Natronorubrum tibetense GA33: one gene and its partner. Each later gene encodes a partner of the first gene's protein in a complex. Links are inferred from orthologs where the notes say so. Each region holds a gene or a part of one and is shown in the gene's direction. Other genes may lie near its edges.

Region 1 (8,322 bases):
CGTTGCCGCCTTCGTCCGCGGCGAACGACTCGACGAACGCCTGACTTCCCTCGTTGTGAATCGTGTAGGAGACATCCGCGATCGACTGGGCCGTCTCGAGGAACTCGCGGTCGGCGTGGCGGTTCCCGCGTTGTGCACCGAACGGCGGGTTCGAGACGACCGTCACGTCGGTATCGTCCACCGAGAGCGGCGGCCGAGTCGCGTCGCCGCGAACCCATTCGAGGAGTCCGTCCCGTCCCGCCTCGTCGATCCGCTCGGCGTTCGCTTCGGCCAACCCGAGTGCGTCGCGGTCGACGTCAATACCGACGACGCGGTCGGCCCCCGCGAGCGAGGCCCCGATGGCGAGCATCCCGGTTCCGGTGCCGAGATCGACGACCCAGCCCGCCAGGTCGTCCTGCATCCGCGCCTGATGACAGATGTGAGCGGCGATCTCCGGCGGCGTGAGATACTGCTCGAGCGCGGCTGACGGATCAGAAAAGTCGGCGAGCGCTTCGAGCGCTCGAGCGAGGGTACGTCGCGACGGGCCGGACATTACCGCGTCGTTAGGAGTCGAGGCTGATAGCACCGTCGAGTTCGAGCGCGAGTCCTTCGCGCTCGGCGCGTTCGGCACAGGCGGCCAGCGCGGGACGGACCTTCTCCGGATCGGCGATATCGTCTATCTCGAGCGTGACAGTTCCGACGCCAAGGAAGGCACCGGCCCGCACGTACGCTCGCACGCGGTCGATCTCCGCCTGCGTCGCGAGCGAGCAGTCCTCGTCGAAGCAGGCGTCGACGGTCAACTCCGCCGGGAGCAGCCCGTCCTCGGTCAGGTCGCGCTTCAGATCCCGGAGGTAGCCGGGTGCCGTCGACTCGAGCGTCGGCGCCTCGAGCGTAACTGGCGTAACGTCGGCGGGTCGACAGCCGTCGATCGTCCGATCGGGTTCGGGGGTCGGTGACGTACTCATTGTAACCACATACATGAGTCGCATACAAAAACCTTTGTAAATGCTCAGTAGTAATATATCGTGGGAAGTACCTCGGGGTCGATCGCGTCGCTCGAGCGATTCAAGTGTGCCGGCTTCATGACAAATGTGGATAGAGTTAAGGAGAGACCGTGTGAGAGATGGGTATGGAGTGTCCACGGTGCCAGGGGTCGCTGGAGGAATACTCGCTGGGTGACGTCTCGACGGTAACGTGTCCGCACTGTAATTTCGCGGACGTCCCCGTCGACCACGTCCAGGAGGGGGAAGAGACGGAGTCCTGGCGTGACGCGTTCAATCGTTTCTACGAGCAGTGAGCGATCGGCGCCATCGGGGCGGCGGCTGCTGACGGCTGACTGGGCGACTCTGCTGACTGATCCTCTCGCGATCGAACACGGCTACGCAGCGATAACTCTCACGAGACGCTGTGCAAACGGAAAAACCGGAAGTCGCTTACTCCGCTTCCGCTTCGACTTCTTCGTCGTCCGCTCCCGTGTCGTGGTCGACGTCCTCGTCGGACCGTGCGGCGACGAGGCCACCGCGTGCAACGCTGTACAGTGGCTCGTTGGCGTGCGAGACGCCGCTGATCGAGAACGGAATGTTCGCGTCCTCTAGGTGGTCACGGAACAGCGCCTCGAAGCCGCTGGGGCTCGAGGTACCGCCGGTGACGACGACGGGAACGTCGAGTCCTTCCTCGACATCCTCCTCGTCGACCTCCTTGACGATGTTCTCGATGACGTAGTCGAGCAGGTTCTCGTAGTAGATCGAGAGCGCACCCTCGACGCCGCCGACATCCGTCGTGAAGTCCAGTTCGAAGTCGTCCTCCTTGATGGAGGTAACCTTGTCGACGGGCGTACCCGTCGCGCGGGCAGCCTGCTCGTCGACCCAGTCGCCACCGCGGGCGACGGAGAACTTCATGACCGGCACCGCGTAGTATGCCAGACAGACGTTCGTCATCCCGGCGCCGAACGAGATACCGAGTCCGGTGAAGTTGTTGTCCGCGAGTTCGCTGTAGATGACGGACATCCCTTCGTTGATCGGTTCGGAGTCGTATCCCATATCGTCGAGGAACGACTCGATCGTTTTCTGGTGGTACAGCGTCGAGAGATCCGAGTCGATCGGATCCGCGGGCGAGGAGAAGTAAAGCTTCTCGTCCGGATACGCGGGCTCGCCGACGACCTGCTCGATGATGAGCTTCATCATCGGAATCGCGCTCTTCTCGTCGTTCGAGAGGATCCCGTGTTTCATCGGTCGCCGCGTTTCCTTGTTGAAAATGTTCGCAAAGTTGAGGGCGTCGTCGCCGACGACGTACACCTTATCGTCTTTACGAATGTGAAGCACTTCGCTTCGAGAGAGCATCTGCTCGGCCATATCCGAGTATTCGATCTCTACGAAGGAGTTACGCTGTTGCACGAAAACCGTATCGTTCCCATCCTGCTGTGCAGACAGGATGTTCATCGTTCCAACGTCTAGGCCTTTCGCCATAGTTGGGCAAGGCGGCCGATGGATTATAAATCTATGTGAATAACTTACAGCTCAGACGGATGGACAATAAGAATAGTTTACTCGAAGTATCAAGCGATTACTTCCGTCCGAGAAGCTCACGAAGCCGATCGAACAGACCGGAGAGCGGTGAGCCATCGTTTTCGGCCGTTGCCATCTCCTCCGCTTGCTGTTGCTCGCGCAGTTCCTTGAGTTTCGCCGTCTGATCGTCGACCGTCGATTGGGAGGTCGTGGTCTTCGTCTCGCCACCTTTCAATCCCTTGAGACCGGCCACCTGCGCGTCGACGCCCGTCGAACGGGCTGTCTTCGTTCCGGCGTCGGTATTGACCGACACCGCGTCGAACTCATCTTCGGAGAAGCTGAGACGCTTGTGCTCGGTCTTTTCGACGCCACCCCAGGAGAGTTCGACGTCCTCCATCGCCTCGTCGATGTCCTTGCGGACGTCCGCATCGGAGAGTTCGTCTTCCTCGTCAGTTTCGTCGTCCGGGTCGACGGTCCGGACCTGCTGGGCCATATCCAGATAGTGAGCGATCAGCGCTGCCCCCGTGGACGCGGTGATCCCCGCGAGCCCGACGGCGTAGGTCGCAACGACTTCAACCGTGTAATCGTTTCCGTAGCCGTTCCAGTCGTCGGGATACGCACCAAGAAAGCCGATGACGGCACCGATCGTGATCGCGACGCCGGCGATCGACGTGTACAGCATCCGTCGCTCCGACGGGAGCAACACCACGACCCCGAGCATGAACACGGGGAGTGAGATCATTACGAGCGCGTACGCGGGCTGTACCCAGGCGATGTACGATGCGGATCGAGTCTCGAAGGTCCCGCTCCACACGAAGAGCAGGAGAGCAACGATCGCGAGTCCGATCCCACCGAGAAACAGGCTGAACCCGACGTAAACGTCGGTTCGGTCCTCCGGTTCGCCGATGTATCGACGATAGATATCGAAGAGATACCCGTCTGCAGGCTGTTCCGCTGGCATTGGTATCGGGTTTATACTCCAGTACTATGACTGTTGGGTCGCGCTACCAGTTCTATATCAACGCCGTTGCAGCGTGATATCTACGACCTCCAGTGCGCCGAATTCGAACCGTGCGACCGGGATACGGCTCGCTGTGAGTCAGTAACGAATGCTCACCGTACGGCGGTCAGTTCGCCGTATTCGGCACAGCGTGCAGTATTTACGTCCGTGGTCGTTAGATCGGTCAATGAGTCAAGAGTCGGAGTACACTGAGGGGGACCTCCGAAACACCGGGATGCGGCTGAAACACGATCGGGAGTGGGACTACGAACTCGAGCAGATCGTCGAGGCCATCGAGGAGCGAGATGCGACGAAGGTCGGCCTGCAGTTTCCCGAGGGATTGAAACGACGCGGCCCCGCAGTCGCCGACGATCTCCGTGAGCTCACCGACGGCGTGACGTTCATGCTCTCTGGGCAGCCGTGTTACGGTGCCTGCGACCTCGACACCTACCTGATGAAACGCACCGACGTCTTCGTCCACTTCGGCCACTCGCCGATGAAGGACACGGACAAGGTGATCTACGTGCCGCTGTTCTCGAACGTCGAGGTGCTGCCGATCATGGAGGAAGCGCTCGACACCCTCGAGCCACCCGAGGAGACCGAAGGCGTCGGCCTCGTCACGACCGCCCAGCACATGAACCGCTACGAGGAGATGTGCGAGTTCCTCGAGGAACAGGGCTACGACGTTCAGAGTCGCCGCGGCGACGAGCGACTGACCCATGAGGGACAGGTGCTCGGCTGCAACTACGCGAGCGCGGACGTGCCCGCGGATCAGGTACTCTACGTCGGCGGCGGGAAGTTCCACCCGCTCGGCCTGGCGATGGAACATCCCGACAAACACGTCGTCATCGCGGACCCGGTCAACAACGTTGTGACGCCCGCGGACACTGACAAATTCATGAAGCAGCGCTACGGTGCCGTCCACCGCGCGATGGACGCCGAGAAGTGGGGCGTCATCTTCTGTACCAAGATCGGCCAGGGGCGCTGGGAAATCGCTCAGGACATCATCGACGACAACGAGAACGCCTACCTCATCACCATGGACGAGGTGACGCCGGATCGACTGCGGAACTTCGATATGGACGCCTTCGTCAACACCGGCTGTCCGCGGATCACGACCGACGACGGGCCACAGTTCCACAAACCGATGCTCACCCCTGGCGAGTACCGGATTGCGGTTGGCGACAAGCCGCTCGATAGCCTCTCGTTCGACACCTTCCACGGCACCTGGTAGCGACCCCGGTTCGTCCGTGAGACGGAATCGTCGGTAAGACGGAACCCGGACGATCGATCGTCAGTTCTGCTCGGCTTCTTCGCACACAGATCTCATCGGTTCTTCTTCGGCCTCGAGTTCGGTATCTCTGCGTTGCCCAGCGAGCGAACGCGGAGGGAGGCGGTTTCGATCCGTGCGCTTCCGAGGAAGTACTCATGCGACAAGTGATCGACCACTGAGACTGTATTGCAGGAGAAAGTCGCGGGAAGATGACCGTACTGTCCAAGTATACCTGGAATAGTCGTCTACCATTCATGGATTTTTAGATCTATTCCAGACATATTCAACATTTGGTTGGTAATTACGTACTGATTCCAAAGTGGTTTGGAGCAGTTCTTTTGCCCAATAGCTCCCCACCAGTAATCGATGAGTAATCCCGATGGCAGCGAACGGTCGCCGCGATCTCGAGACGAGGTCTTCGACGCACTCGCAGACAGCACTCGGCGTGACATTCTCCGACTCGTTCACAGCCGACCGTCGAGCGGCGTCTCGAAGACCGATCTCGCCTTCGAACTCGTCGCAGTAACCACTGATACCCCACTCGCGTCGGTGACCGACGACGACCACGAGCGCGCGCTGGTCGACTGTCAGCACAGGCACCTGCCCGCGCTGGTCGACGCCGGACTCGTCACGGAGACCGACGACGGGAGGATAGTGACGACCGACCACTGGGTGTTCGACGATTCCGAATTCGACGCGATTCTCGCCGACCGAACGGACGATGAAACCGATCTCGACGCCCTGTTCGGTGCCCTCGCCGACTCGCGACGCCGGACGATCCTCACCGTTCTCGGGAACCAGTACCATCCGCTCTCGACCGAGACCCTCGCTCGAGACGTCGCGGCTCGTGAAACGGAGACCGCAGCACGCGACGTTCCTCGAGAGCGCGTCGAGCAAGTGCTGACCTCGCTCGTCCACGTCCACCTGCCACACCTGAACGACGCCGGTCTCGTCGGCTACGATCCCGAAACGGGCAGCGTCTCCTACGAGGGCCACCCGACCCTGCGCACCGAGTGGCTCGACAGCCATCCCGACCGCCTGCAGACGGCCGCCGAGTCGACTCCTGGGCAGTCGATCGAGACCGACGCGAGCAACGACGTTCGGACGCTGCGAGGACGAGAGTCGATCGTCACGACCGGTCAGTCGCTCTGTGAATCAGCCGAGGAAGAACTGTTCATGATGTTCACGACGACAGGGCTGCTCGAGGAGGGCTGTTTCCGTCGGGTCGAAGACGCGATCGACCGCGGCGTCGACGTCTACGTCGGCTCGCGGGATCCGCGCGTTCGGGAGATCGTTCGAGACCGCGCGCCGGAGGTCGTCCTCTGGGAGCCACAGTTGGACTGGCTCAACCTGCCGCCGAACGGCGAGTCAGTCGGCAGGCTGGTGTTTGCGGACCGCAAAGCGGTCCTGCTGGGGACGCTCGGAACGCCGGCTGCCGACGGCGAATACGACGAAACCGCGCTCATCGGTGAGGGGGCGGACAACGGGTTCGTCGTCCTCATGCGACAGCTGCTCGGCTCGCGACTCGATCACCTGGATGCCCCCGGCGAGACCAACCAGTCCGAAATCCCACTGTAACGGAACGGGACGGAACGATCGCGACGAACGATTGCCTACCGACTGCCGACGGCTCGGATTACTCCCGATCCCCCGCTTCGGCCCTCCACACCCAGCGTTCGTTTTGCACCGGTCTCGCTGAGGCCGGCCGCGGTCCGCCGAGACAACAACACTTACCCAGTCGGTCCTCGCACGCACGCATATGATCCAAAGTGACTGGGGAGACTGGCTCGTTCGTGACGTCGAAGACGCTTCACCCGACGGGGTCGCGATCTGGTATCTCGGCTGCAACGGCTTCGTTCTCAAGGGGAACGAGGGAACGACGGTCTACATCGACCCCTATCTCGGGCTGGGCGATCCGCCACGAACCGTCCGGATGATTCCCGTCCCGTTCGATCCCGCGGACGTCACGGACGCCGATGCGGTTCTCGCGACGCACGAACACACCGACCACGTTCACGGCGAGAGCCAGGCGCCGATCCTCGAGCAGACTGGGGCCACGTTCTATGCACCCGACGACAGCCTTGCCGTCGCCCGGGACGAAGAGGAGTGGACCGCAGACTGGGACCTCACGGACGAGCAGTTCGCCGAGGTCAGCGAAGGCGACACCCTCGAGATCGGCGAGTTCACGGTCCACGTCGAGGACGCGAACGATCCCGACGCGACCCACCCCGTGAGCTACGTTTTCGAGCACGACGCGGGGACCTTTTTCCACGGCGGCGATACCAAACCATCCGACGAGTTCGAACGGATCGGCGACGAGTACGACATCGATCTCGGCGTCCTCGCGTTCGGTACCGTCGGTCGAATTCCCGACAAGGAGACCCGCGAACCCAAACGGACCCGCTGGTACAACGACGAGAACCAGATCGTCGAAGCCGCGTCGGCGTTGGGACTCGAGCGACTCCTCCCAAGTCACTGGGATATGTGGCGCGGGCTCACCTCGGATCCGAAGGTGCTCCACCACCACGCGAAAAGCTTCGAGTACCCGACGCGACTCGATCTGGTCGAGATCGGCGACCGCGTCGATCTGTAGTCCCGCTACGTGAACCAGATCTGATACTGTCCGTATCATTTATAGTAATGGTCTGGTAACGTTGGCCTCATGAGTAGCACCGCCGACACGGACGACGTGATCGAGGTCGATGCTGACGGGTTATCCGTCCGGAAAACGTTCGCGGCGGACGAGTTCCCGGTACCCGCGATCCGCTTCGAGATCGAATCCGAACGTGACGAACAGGTTGCATTTCGACTCTCCGAATCGATCCCCGAATCGTTCCCGATGGACAAAGTCGGGTTCCACCCCGAGTACAACAGCGACGACTGGACCGCCTTTCAGGATAACCACGTCGAGTTCACCGGTACGCTCGAGCCCGACGAAGAACTCGTCACGGTCTATGGCATCCGCATCGACGACGAGAGCGATGCCGAACAGTTCCTGACCGAACCGGAGGTCGTCGAGGTTAGTTCCGACGGCGACGATGGCGGCTCCGAGGCCGACGAGGTCGACGACGACATTATTGGTAACATCGTCTCGGAGGACCGCAATCAGGCCGTCAAGGATATGATCTCCGGCGAGTCCGACTCCGTTCCCGGACTCGAGGACGACGCAGACGACAACAGCGAGGACGACGGCGGAGCCGAGGCTGCTGACGACGCGGACGAGCTCGAGGACGAAGCCGGGGGGCTCGACCTCGATCTCGGCGATGTCGATCCCGAACCGGAGCCGGTCGACGACGAGACCGACGCGGATGAGGACGACACGCCGGATATCGATCTCGGCTTCGAAGAGGACGAGATTCCGGAACCGGACGACGCTGACGACGGGGATACCGATCTCGGGATCGACCTCGGTGTCGAGGATACCGACGAAGACGACGCGACGGACGAACTCGACCTCGGGGAGGACGCAGACGACGAACCCGAAATCGAACTCGATCTCGAAGCCGCTGCGGCCGACGTCGAGGAAGACGAGCCGGACATCGCCGACGACGGTGTAGACCAAGACG
Region 2 (7,371 bases), 1.8 Mb from region 1 along the record:
GCGTCCTCATTAGGGGCTATGTCTGCACCTAAATAATAAGCGAGAGGCGTAATGGTGAATATGTGATGGAAGTCTGCAGGAATCTCTATTCGGATGCCTGTTTCTGGCTTCTCAAACGAATTTGGTATTTCTAACTCATCGCAGAGTTTGATAGCTGGCGGATGACCCCGTAGTGTTGGATAGGATCGTTCAGCAGTTGTTGTTTTTAGTGCCGATCCGAAAGCGGATACTGCCCGCATTATATCTAGCGGATCTTTTGTGGTTTTAATTGTGTCTGCTGGACGCGTATGATATGATCGAGCACCAATTGTGAGAGGTATTGTATCCCCAAAAATTACGTGTGTCTGATCGTTATCCGCATAAATACTGACCTCCCCATCGAATTTGATGTATATTTTAAGCGGGACCGATATGTCAAGAGTGTATTTTCCCTTTGGCAAGGATATTGGTTGACTTGGACTAGCTTCTGCAACCATAGAGCCGTCCCGATTGCGAATATAGATGGTTGCATTTGCTGGAAGTGAAATCATTTCAGCCGTAAACTCAACCGCTTTATCTACCGGATACTGTAGCTGAGTCGATCCTACTTCTTTAAGTGAAATTGGCTTGTGCGTAACGACCCGATGCCGGTGTCTTTCGATTGGATCAATAATTTCAAAGCCATTTTTTGTCGGCTCAAATTTCGGTTTCATGGGGACAAGGGATGAACGAGGTAGCTGTTAACAACTAGTCGTCGGGCAAGGCAATAGATATAATTCTCGAGCAAGCATAGCCCTACGACTGATCGATCGAGATCCAGCCGGAACTCTGATCGCCGTCGTTGATCGACCATCGTTCCTGAAAGTCGCCGCTCTGTTCCCGCAACTCGACAACGATGTCGAACAACGGTTCCAAGACGGAGACGACGTCCGAATTACGGTCCATCGGGAGGTGGTAGTGGATCATGCCATCGGCGTCTCGAGTCCGACCGTTCGTCAGATGAACGAATTTGAAGACGCGTTCGACACCGTACTCCTCGAGGAGTGGTACCAGCGAGTTGATGCCGACGCGGAGTTCTGCGGGGGCGAAACCGTTCGCTTCGGACTCGAGTTCTTCGATGGCGCTTGAGATAGCGATACCGAGATCGGCAAGGGCAGTGGTCGTCGTCGGTGACGCCTCGAGCGATGGTGCGTCGGCTTCGATCGTGTCCGAACTAGTGTCGCTTGCGGCGGTGCTGCGGGCCTGTGTGGCGTAGCTAACGAGCTTGAGCGTATCGGAGGTGTTGATGTCCGCGTCGACCAGGTGTGAGACGTCGTGCAAATCGCCGGTGGTCGAAACCAGCACGCGACGACGTGGCTGGACGGTTGCCTGTCCCAGCAGTCGTCGACAGACGTTCCGCCGTTGATCAGCTCGAACGGAGCCGACGACCAGAACGCTTGCGCCCTCACGTTTCAGTCGGGATAGCGTTTTGGTAAACTGCTCGCCGTCCGACCCGCTCCCCCAGTCCTTGCGCGAAAACATCAATATATGTTAGGCTATTTGTCGGATCAAACATTAAATGTTCGGGTTGAAGCGAAGCCGTATACTTGGGTCTTATGGCTAACGCGCTAGAATCGGCGTTCTAGACTTATCTCTGTACGCGATCTCGCGACGTCCGTTCAGCGAAGAGACGGCTGCTGTTTCGACTCGATTCACACCGGGTTCTCACGACCCGGTTCGGTGGGTGTCACTCGCCGTTTACGGTGTCGTCAGTTTTGTTGTCATCGGTATCCACGCTGTCGTCGTCCGAGATTGCTTCGGTGCCGTCAGCGGCGGCCTCGAGGATGGACGTCCCAGCGTTGACCTGCTCGACGGGTCGAGCGGCCGCAACGAAGGTGGTTTCTCCGCCGTCGTAAACCTCGACTCGTTCGTCGAACTGGAGGGGATACAGCGTCTCCAGAAATCTGTGATTTCTGGTTTGCGAACGGGACACCTTGTTGTCGCCGGTCACTATCGCTGGAGGAATTCGAACTCGGTGACCGAAAGGTCGCGTTCGGGTAGCTCCCGCTCTTCTTGGCGAACGTACGAGCGTCGACTCAGTCCGATAGCAGTCAGCAACGGTCAGTCCGCCGCGGGCCTCTCACGTCCGTCCGCACCGACGTACGCACGGGTCGCGTCGACAAGCACCTGGCGATACGTACTCGAGTCGGGATCGCAAGCGAGTTCGCGAAAGCGGCGTTTGAATCCCTCGAAGTCGACGTGCGGGGCGTCCATCGCGGCCGCGTACGCGAGATCGTACAGCCGGTGGTCGTCGTCGACGAGGTCGTGGCGTTCGGCGAGTGCGAGCGCGAACGCAGCGTTGACCGCCGTGATATCCGGATCGGAACTCGCCGAGAGGCGCTCGAATCCCGGACGGGACGGTGTTTCGGGGCGGTCGGCGATCGCCATCGCGAGACTCGACTCGAGGAAGGAGAGCAGTTTCTCGCCGGGACCGACGGCGAGTGTGATGTCATCGGCGTAGATGTCTTTCATGTGGTTGGCGATCTGGTAGCAGTGGGCCAGCTTGCGCCGTTCGACGCTCTTGCCGGCGAGCGCGAGGTAGAGCACTTCTTCCGTCGACTGTGTGTGTGAGGGATGTTCCTGTTCGTGTCTGGCCATGTGGGCGAACTCGTGGAGGGCCAGTTCGCGAGCCATGGCACTCGAGGCGGCCTGCCTGGAGATGTTCAGCACGTGGCGGTCGTCGTGGTGGCCAGCCCAGGTCCGTTCGTCGGGGTCGTCTCGGAGTTGGACGTGGACCGGTAACGAGAGGTCGTGTTCGGTCTCGAACAGATCTCGAGCACCGAGGAACGGAGAGGTGGGACCGGCACCCTGCACGCGGAGATCCATGTGTATCAGTACCAAGTTCCGGCGGCCTATGTCTCTTGCGCCCGATTTCGATGGACGAAGGTCGCCGCGGTTCGCGACAACCGACGGTTGCCGAGCAGGATTCGGCTGTTGGATTCTCGTTCTATCGAGTTCGTAACCGGTTGTCGCGCCGGACGTGACAGCCGACCGCTTTCGTCGACATCGCGCTCTCACTCAGCGTCCGCTTCGACGGCGAGTTCGGCGCTGGATCCGCCGCGTTGGTTGTGTGGTATTCACTCACCTAAACTGGAAATTTCGGCGCGAAAACCGGGAAATTCGACGGATTCCGACGGCGACGAAACACTACCCTTTTGACCCCGCTACCGGTAACAGGGTGTATATGGGCCGACGCAAGAAGATCGTCCAAGAGTGTGAACGGCTGATGGACGAACCGGAGAACATCCGGAACATCGCCATCGCCGCTCACGTCGACCACGGAAAAACGACCCTTTCTGACAACCTCCTCGCGGGTGCGGGCATGATCTCTGACGAGACTGCCGGCGAACAGCTCGCGATGGACACGGAGGAAGACGAGCAGGAACGCGGGATCACCATCGACGCGGCGAACGTTTCGATGACCCACGAGTACGAGGATACCAACCACCTCATCAACCTCATCGACACGCCGGGCCACGTCGACTTCGGTGGCGACGTCACCCGTGCGATGCGCGCCGTCGACGGTGCGCTCGTCGTCGTCGACGCCGTCGAAGGGGCCATGCCCCAGACGGAGACGGTGCTACGACAGGCGCTCCGCGAGGGCGTCAAGCCGACCCTGTTCATCAATAAGGTCGACCGTCTCATCTCGGAGCTACAGGAAGGTCCTGAAGAGATGCAACAGCGTCTCGTCTCGGTCATCCACGACGTCAACGAACTCATCCGTGGCATGACCCAGGATATGGACGACATCGAGGACTGGACCGTCTCCGTCGAAGAGGGGACCGTCGGCTTCGGATCCGCCCTCTACAAATGGGGTGTTTCGATGCCGTCGATGCAGCGCACCGGGATGGACTTCGGCGAGATCATGGAACTCGAGCGCAACGACAACCGTCAGGAACTCCACGAGCGGACGCCGCTGTCGGACGTCGTGCTCGACATGGTCTGTGAGCACTTCCCGAACCCCGTCGACGCCCAGCCGATGCGCATCCCGCGCATCTGGCGCGGTGACGACGAGTCCGACCTCGCGGACACGATGCGCCTCGTCGATGAGGATGGCGAGGTCGTTTTCATGGTTACCGACATCGCAATGGACCCACACGCAGGCGAAGTCGCCTCCGGTCGCGTTTTCTCGGGTAGCCTCGAGAAGGGTCAGGAGCTGTACGTCTCCGGGACTGCGGGCAAAAACCGCGTTCAGTCCGTCGGGATCTACATGGGTGGCGAACGTGAGGAAGTGGACCACGTTCCAGCAGGGAACATCGCCGCCGTCACCGGTCTCCGAGACGCCATCGCCGGTTCGACCGTCTCCTCTATCGAGATGACGCCGTTCGAGTCGATCGAGCACATCTCGGAGCCGGTCATTACGAAGAGCGTCGAGGCCCAGACTATGGACGACCTGCCGAAGCTCATCGAGACGCTGCGCCAGGTCTCCAAGGAGGACCCGACGATCCAGATTACGATCAACGAGGACACCGGCGAGCACCTGATCTCCGGGCAGGGTGAGCTTCACCTCGAGGTTATCACTCAGCGTATCGAGAAGAACCAGGGCATTCCGGTCAACACCGGTGAGCCGATCGTCGTCTACCGCGAGCAGCCCCAGCAGCCGAGCGACGAGATCGAGGGTATCTCGCCAAACCGTCACAACCGCTTCTACGTCTCGATCGAGCCGATGCCGGACGAACTGGTCGACGTGATCAAGATGGGCGAGGCCTCGATGGACATGCCAGAGCAGGAACGTCGTGAGGCCCTGCAGGAGGCCGGCATGGACAAAGACGACTCCCAGGAAGTCGAACACATCCACGGGACGAATATCCTCGTCGACGATACCAAGGGGATTCAGCACCTGAACGAGACGATGGAACTCGTGATCGAAGGATTCGAGGACGCCCTCGACAACGGCCCGCTCGCGAACGAGCCGGTCCAGGGGACGCTCATCCGATTGCACGACGCCCGACTCCACGAGGACACCATCCACCGCGGCCCAGCACAGGTCATCCCGGCAACCCGAAACGCGCTCCACAAGGCGCTGATCGACGGGAAGATCAAGCTGCTCGAGCCGATGCAGGACGCTCGGATCGACGTGCCAAACGACCACATGGGTGCCGCCTCCGGCGAGATTCAGGGTCGTCGCGGCCGCGTCGACGACATGTACCAGGAGGGTGACCTCATGGTCGTCGAGGGTATCGCGCCCGTCGACGAGATGATCGGCTTCGCAAGCGACATCCGCTCCGCGACCGAGGGTCGCGCCGCCTGGAACACCGAGAACGCCGGCTTCGAGGTCATGTCCGACTCCCTCCAGCGCGAGAAGATTATGGAGATTCGCGAGCGCAAGGGCATGAAGCTCGAGCTGCCGCCGAGCATCGACTACATCTAAGCCACCACGGTTCCGTTTCCTCGATTCCGTTCTTTTTCCCGTTTCACTGTTCCCACGCGCCGCTGGCTGCTTGTCCTCGAGTCGTTTCGCCCGCCACAGATGGGGGCGTTCGCGTCTCGTCGGACAACCGGACAGCAATACACCGCACGGTCCTCGAACGGGTTGGGTCGTACGGATTGATCCCTCTCGCGCCTGAAGACGCGGGAATCAGTCCCGACGCGAGCCAGAACGGTGGAATCGAACCATCGTGGCGAGACACTGACGACGTACTTGAAGACCGTTCGTCGCCCGACGAATAGTTTCTAGAAACTCCTCTAAAATTTACTCTGCAATCTTATTGATTACCTCCTAGTAGCTGCACTGAGATTCGCATGCATGAGTGACTATGACAACATATCGAAATTGATATCTTAGTATTTTATTAAAATTCGATTAGTTTGGAAAGTTTTTAAGTACGGAAGGTAATGGTATCTGCCGGAGTATGACAGAAGAAAACACACACAAGCTCGACAGACGGTCAGTGTTACAAGCAGCCGGAGCACTCGGTGCCCTGTTCGGCATCAGTGGCGTCGCATCGGCTACGCCGGGACGCGAACCGGGGCCGAAAAAGAACGAGATCGTCGTCGGTGTCGGGCCGTCGGTTTCGAGTCCGAAGCAAGCTGTCGACCCCCAGATACCGAACTCTGCGGAGATCGTCCACACCAACGAAACGCTCGGTTACGTGGCCGTCGAGTTCCCCGACAGTGCCGCGGAAACGGCGAAAACGAACTTCAAAAAGAACGTTCTCGAGGGCGAGGGCATCGAGTACGCCGAAGACAACGTCACCTTCGAGACGCTCGAGATGGAGGCTCTCGAGAGCGACGACGACGCTGCAGGAACGGAAGACGTCGACGCGAGCGTCGTCGACGACCCGCTGTACGACAGCCAGTACGCGCCACAGCAGGTCAACTGTCCCGAAGCCTGGGAGGAGACGCTGGGTGACTCGGACGTGACGATCTCGATCGTCGACCAGGGGATCCAGTACGATCACGAGAACCTCGCGGAGAACATGGACGACAGCGTCTCGAACTACGGCTACGACTTCGTCGATGGGAACGACGATCCCTACCCCGTTAGCGCCGGCGAGGACCACGGGACGCACGTGGGCGGTATCGCAGCCGGCGGTACCGACAACGGCGAGGGACACGCCGGCATCTCGAACTGTTCGATGCTGTCGGCTCGAGCACTGGGCGACGGCGGCGGCGGGTCCCTGACGGATATCGCCGACGCGATCCAGTGGTCTGCCGACCAGGGTGCCGACGTCATCAACATGTCGCTGGGAGGCGGCGGATACACGGAACTGATGGACGACGCGTGTGCCTACGCCCAGAACGAGGGATCGCTGCTCGTCGCTGCGGCTGGCAACGACTCCGGTGGGAGCGTCTCGTACCCGGCCGCCTACGACGCGGTCGTGGCCGTGTCGTCGCTGGACGAAGGCGAAACCCTGTCGTCGTTCTCGAACGTCGGGCCGGAGATCGAACTGGCCGCTCCCGGGGGCGACGTTCTGTCGACGGTCAACTGGGACGATTACGACTCGTATTCGGGGACGTCGATGGCGTCACCCGTCGCCGCGGGCGTTGCGGGCCTCGCACTCTCGGCGTGGCCGTCGCTCTCGAACGAGGAACTTCGAAGTCACCTCCACGAAACGGCCGTCGACATCGGTCTCTCGGGCGATGAACAGGGATACGGCCGCGTGGATGCGGGCAACGCAGTAACGACGGAGCCGGGAACAGATCCGGATCCTGATCCTGATCCAGATCCCGACCCGGGCGAGTGCGGCGACGAAGAAAACACTGTCAGCGCCGAGGGATCACTCAGCGACGGCTGGTGGGGCAACCCGAGCGACAGCTACAGCTACGAACTCGAGACGGAGAACCCGTGTAGCGCTACCGTGACGCTGGAGGGGCCCTCGGACGCGACGTTCGATCTGTACCTGACCCTCG

What was found.
Region 2: the proteins of dph2 (region 1) and NATTI_RS0109725 are in contact, whole or in part, in a crystal structure (PDB 6Q2D), measured with the Methanobrevibacter smithii proteins. The link is inferred for Natronorubrum tibetense GA33 from one-to-one orthologs. Residues at the interface, in WP_011954460.1 of Methanobrevibacter smithii: Met1, Met3, Tyr4, Pro28, Glu29, Gly30, Leu31, Met33, Phe58, His80, Thr124, Gln126, Ser179, Gly180, Asn181, Phe182, His183, Leu185, Tyr201, Asn202, Phe211, Ile215, Arg291, Asp295, Asp296, Gln298, Met299; in WP_011954157.1 of Methanobrevibacter smithii: Pro482, Asn483, Lys484, His485, Tyr553, Asp555, Glu556, Glu559, Leu560, Leu591, His592, Glu593, Asp594, Ala595, Val596, His597, Arg598, Gly599, Pro600.

Annotation. Positions count from the first base shown.
Region 1 is NZ_KB913017.1:61,862-70,183, reverse strand. What follows is about bases 2,935-5,693. They hold dph2 (diphthamide biosynthesis enzyme Dph2), read left to right. Parts: upstream 2,935-3,670; coding sequence 3,671-4,717; downstream 4,718-5,693. Other genes in these bases: NATTI_RS0100335 (DUF7344 domain-containing protein), read left to right, coding at 5,123-5,693; NATTI_RS0100345 (DUF7139 domain-containing protein), read right to left, coding at 2,935-3,444. Outside these bases: NATTI_RS0100365 (METTL5 family protein), read right to left, coding at 1-532; NATTI_RS0100360 (hypothetical protein), read right to left, coding at 543-944; NATTI_RS25150 (TFIIB-type zinc ribbon-containing protein), read left to right, coding at 1,109-1,276; NATTI_RS0100350 (disk-shape morphogenesis protein volactin), read right to left, coding at 1,413-2,444; more of NATTI_RS0100345, read right to left, coding at 2,542-2,934; more of NATTI_RS0100335, read left to right, coding at 5,694-6,334; NATTI_RS0100330 (MBL fold metallo-hydrolase), read left to right, coding at 6,516-7,349; NATTI_RS0100325 (midas domain-containing protein), read left to right, coding at 7,419-8,322. UniProt on the Methanocaldococcus jannaschii protein: Catalyzes the first step of diphthamide biosynthesis, i.e. the transfer of the 3-amino-3-carboxypropyl group from S-adenosyl-L-methionine (SAM) to the C2 position of the imidazole ring of the target histidine residue in translation elongation factor 2 (EF-2).
Region 2 is NZ_KB913017.1:1,878,153-1,885,523, forward strand. Bases 2,861-5,795 are described here. They hold NATTI_RS0109725 (elongation factor EF-2), read left to right. Parts: upstream 2,861-3,202; coding sequence 3,203-5,389; downstream 5,390-5,795. Outside these bases: NATTI_RS25300 (hypothetical protein), read right to left, coding at 1-692; NATTI_RS0109700 (DUF7504 family protein), read right to left, coding at 775-1,500; NATTI_RS0109705 (hypothetical protein), read right to left, coding at 1,706-1,951; NATTI_RS0109715 (DUF5781 family protein), read right to left, coding at 2,080-2,844; NATTI_RS0109730 (S8 family serine peptidase), read left to right, coding at 5,871-7,371. UniProt on the Methanocaldococcus jannaschii protein: Catalyzes the GTP-dependent ribosomal translocation step during translation elongation.